DNA from 2 places in the Priestia sp. AB genome. Region 2 is predicted to be linked to the other one. Evidence: riboswitches for the same ligand, from Rfam matches in the RefSeq annotation. Region 2 holds a riboswitch; the other holds the start of a gene.
The links. Region 2 has a riboswitch for glycine ahead of POF52_RS22855 (amino acid permease). Riboswitches for the same ligand answer to the same signal wherever they lie in the genome.

Region 1 (2,206 bases), on a different contig from region 2:
ATGATCGTAAACTCCTGCTCCTAAAAAAGAAGCATAGTCTTTTAAATGAGCATTTTTAGCAGCCATACTATTTAATTCTTTTAACAGCTGAGGCTCTGAAGCCGCTTTTTTAATATTGTATTCTCCTTGAAAACGAACGCGCTGCGGAATATCTGAAAATAAATCATCAACAGATGAAACCCCAATTGCTGCTAACATTTGCTGCTGATCTTGTTCTGTCATTGGTAAATAGCGATGTAACATGTTAAATTCCTCCCCAAAGCTTACTTTGAACGTTTATAAAAAGGTGTTGAAACCACTTTTGCTTTTAAACGTTTTTTTCGAACCTGCACTTCCACTTCTTGACCAAGCTCTGTATACTCTGCTGACAATAGTGCTAGACCGATGTTTTTCTTTAATGTCGGTGACTGTGTACCTGTTGTCACAAATCCAATTTGTTCTTCATCTGCAAATACTTCGTAACCGTGTCTTGGTATACCTTTATCAATCATTTCAATTCCTACCAGCTTACGAGGTGCTCCGCTTTCACGCTGTTCTTTTAACACTTCTTTTCCAATAAAGCTGTCTTTGTTCGTTTTTACTGCAAATCCAATTCGAGCTTCAATGGGCGTAATATCTTTTGAAAGCTCTTGACCATATAAAGCCAAAGTAGCTTCAAAACGAAGCGTATCGCGAGCGCCTAATCCGCAAGGCAACACACCTTCATCACTGCCAGCTTCTAAAATAGCCGTCCACAAGTTAGAGGCGTCAGCTGAAGAACAATAAATTTCAAAGCCATCTTCTCCGGTGTACCCAGTACGTGAAACGAGAGCTTTTACATTCGCTACTTCTACATCATCAGCAAATGTAAACGGCTTTAATAAAGATAAATTTTCGTTCGTTAACGTTTGTAAAACTTTTTCTGCTACAGGACCTTGTAAAGCTAGCTGCGCAGTTTCATCAGATTGATTAACGAGCGTTACATCTCCTTGTTTGTGAGACACCAGCCACTCATAGTCTTTTTGAATATTAGCAGCGTTTACGACTAGCAAATACTCTTGATCTGCTTTTTTATAAATCAGCAAATCATCTACCGTGCCTCCGTCTTCATAACACATAGCCGTATACTGCGCTTTTCCATCTACGAGGGCAGAAACGTCATTTGTCATCGTGTGCTGAAGAAAGGCTAAGCTATCAGCTCCTGTTACAAGAATTTCTCCCATATGAGAGACATCAAAAAGGCCTGCCTTTGTACGTACAGCTTCATGCTCTTCTTTAATAGAAGAAAATTGAACGGGAAGAGCCCATCCTCCAAAATCAATTGTTTTGGCACCATATTTTTGATAGGTATCATAAAGCGGCGTTCTGTTTAATTCTGTTGTCATTTTTATGTCCTCCTCTTTTTCACGTGAAACTTTTCATAACAGGGAGTTTTCAAATAGTGTGGGGATCACTATGTATCCAAACAAAAAAGGACAGAAAACCCCCTACTGTATTTAGTAGGAAGTCTCTGTCCTTTTCACCTGAAAGTTTACCTATAAACGAATAGGTTTGCCTCGTGGGTGGTCTATAAACGCATAGACACTCTCCAGAGCTGCGTCAAACAAGAGTCTTTTTGCCTGAGAGATTCACAATTTTATTGCTTGCTCCTTCGGCGCTACATTCAAGTAGTCTCTCCCCGTGTCGTCATTCGCTTCTATAAAGTTGGTAAAGTTGGGCATACTACTGAAAGATGTATCTATCTTTATTCACACAATCATTTGTAAAGTGCTAATCTATTTTCTTTTTCAAATTTTCTAAATATATTTTTATCCTACCTGATTCTTATCATTTGTTCAATAAAATTTTTTTACAAAGGAGCATTTTTATCATGAAAGTGAAATTAAACATCGATGAAACATGGGAAGCAGCCTTCTCAACTAAATTGGAGCAAGACGGCCCCTGGTCTGCATGGGATTTGTATAAACTTGCCTATGAAATAGAAGACCAAACGCTTATCTCAGAATTTGAAGGACTACAAAGCCCAAAACATCTAGCCGATTTAACGCCGCTTCCTCATCAGCTCGAAGTAGCCAAACAAGTAGTTGAAACAATGAATGGAAAAGCCATTTTAGCAGATGAAGTAGGACTGGGCAAAACGATTGAAGCAGGGTTAATTTTAAAGGAATATATGATTCGCGGACTTGTTAAAAAAGTTCTCATTTTAGTTCCAGCTTCGCTTGTTTCC
Region 2 (2,206 bases):
CAAAGCCAACGAACAGCTCTGTGACGCTCGTTCGATTCTTTTATGTAGGTACTACAAAAGAGAAGCAGGCGCAAGTGATGAATATATGGCAAAACTGGCTGCCTGAACTGGACAAACGTATGACGCTAGTTGCAAGCTTTTATAATGCTGAAGGAGAAGGGTTAGGCATATTTGCGAACGGTTTCTTTTACGGCTCCCCAGAAAGAGCCCGGAAGATTTTGCAGCCTTTTCCAAAAGTAGAAGGGTTTCGAGTAGAGCTGGAATCATTATCTTTTCTTGAAGCTGTAAAAAAAATAGAAGCAACCTATCCTCCGTCTGAAAAATTTAAGTCAACGGGACGATTTGTGCACAGAAGCTATTCACGTGGTGAGCTTGAAAATCTTACAGATCTTATCCAGCGTCCAGCAGAAGGTTCTGTTTATGCGGCGATTTCTTTTTATGCACTAGGAGGAGAAATCCGCAGTGTTGGTAAAAGAGAAACGGCTTTTTTCTATAGGGGCGCCAGATATATTATAGGGGTTCAGTCTGTATGGACAGAAGATGTATTTGCAAGAGTCAACAGAGAGTGGCTTTATAAGCGATTTCAATATATTAAAAGTATTACGGTAGGTTCCTATGTGAATTTTCCTATCAGCAACCTTAGAAACTACGAGCGTGAGTATTTTGGAGACAATGCAGAGAGATTAGAAAGAGTCAACAAAAAGTATGATCCGTTTAATGTGTTCAGGTTCCCGCAAGGACTCAGGTAGCGTGAGGAAAAGGATGCTAAGTTGACGATTGAAACTGTTCAATTACCTTCTTTCGAAGAAGGTAAATAAATGAAAGTAATCTTTCCTGTTGACAAAGCATCCAACTGGTATTAGAATAAACAACTATTCGACAGTCATTCTATTGATTGAAAAATTGAATACGTAGAAAGCTATGATTGCTATGGATCACACTATAGCAGGAGCAGCTTCTGGAGAGATCGCGATAGTTTCGCGACGCCGAAGGGTTCACAATCTCAGGCAAAAGGACAGAAGAGTACCGGATATTTATTTGGCATGTTACTAATTGGTAGCATGTACCTTAATATTTGTTATTCTTATGACCATGAGATTGGAGCGCATCCAATCTCTTTTTTTATTGGACTTTATTTGTAGTCCGCACGATCGCATCAAAGGTTTTATTGTTAGGAGGAGTTAGAGTTGGAACAACGAGAATTAAAGAGGGATTTATCCAATCGTCATGTTCAGCTAATTGCGATTGGGGGAACCATCGGTACGGGCTTGTTTTTAGGTTCTGGTAAAGCAATACAGCTTGCAGGTCCCTCTATCATCTTTGCTTATTTAATTGTTGGTATTGCGCTTTTCTTTGTGATGAGAGCGCTAGGAGAACTACTGCTGTCTAAAGCAGGTTATCAATCGTTAACTGATATTGCTGAAGAGTATCTTGGACCATGGGCGTCATTTGTAACGGGATGGACCTACTGGTTTTGCTGGATTATGACAGCTATGGCTGATGTCATTGCAGTTGGCGTATATGTGAAATATTGGTTCAATATTCCTCAGTGGATTCCCGCACTTATTTGTGTAATCATTTTATTAGGTCTTAACTTATTAACCGTAAAATTATTTGGAGAATTAGAGTTTTGGTTTGCTTTAATAAAGGTTATTACGATTCTTGCATTAATTATTATTGGCGTTATTTTGCTGGTAATGGGATTTAAAACAGACGCGGGATCCGTTACTGTTCAAAACCTTTGGAATCATGGAGGGCTGTTTCCAAATGGGGTTTCAGGTTTCTTACTTTCATTCCAAATGGTTATATTCGCATACGTTGGGGTTGAATTGGTAGGGGTATCGGCAGCAGAAACATCAAACCCCCAAAAAAATATTCCATCGGCCATTAATAAAATTCCTCTGCGAATCTTATTTTTCTATGTTGGAGCGCTTATCGTTCTGTTGTTTATTAATCCGTGGATGGAATTAAATGCAGCAGAAAGCCCATTTGTTAAAACCTTTAGTTTAGTCGGAATTCCGCTTGCTGCTGGAATTATTAATTTTGTTGTACTAACTTCAGCCGCTTCTGCCTGTAATAGCGGAATGTTTTCAACAAGCCGTATCTTATATAATTTAAGTAAAAATGACCAAGGGCCATCTAAGTTTGCAAAACTGAACAAAAACCACGTACCAAGCAACGGATTGTTTGTATCTACGCTGGTCAT

Region 1: it holds a riboswitch for glycine, as region 2 does, so the genes downstream of both, gcvT (glycine cleavage system aminomethyltransferase GcvT) here and POF52_RS22855 (amino acid permease) in region 2, are expected to answer to the same signal.

Annotation. Positions count from the first base shown of each region.
Region 1 is NZ_JAQMYN010000001.1:403,970-406,175, reverse strand. It holds gene gcvPA (aminomethyl-transferring glycine dehydrogenase subunit GcvPA) at 1-243, opposite strand, end outside; gene gcvT (glycine cleavage system aminomethyltransferase GcvT) at 264-1,364, opposite strand; glycine riboswitch at 1,577-1,669, opposite strand; gene POF52_RS02075 (DEAD/DEAH box helicase) at 1,850-2,206, shown strand, end outside.
Region 2 is NZ_JAQMYN010000009.1:25,439-27,644, reverse strand. It holds gene POF52_RS22860 (BBE domain-containing protein) at 1-749, shown strand, start outside; glycine riboswitch at 949-1,029, shown strand; gene POF52_RS22855 (amino acid permease) at 1,188-2,206, shown strand, end outside.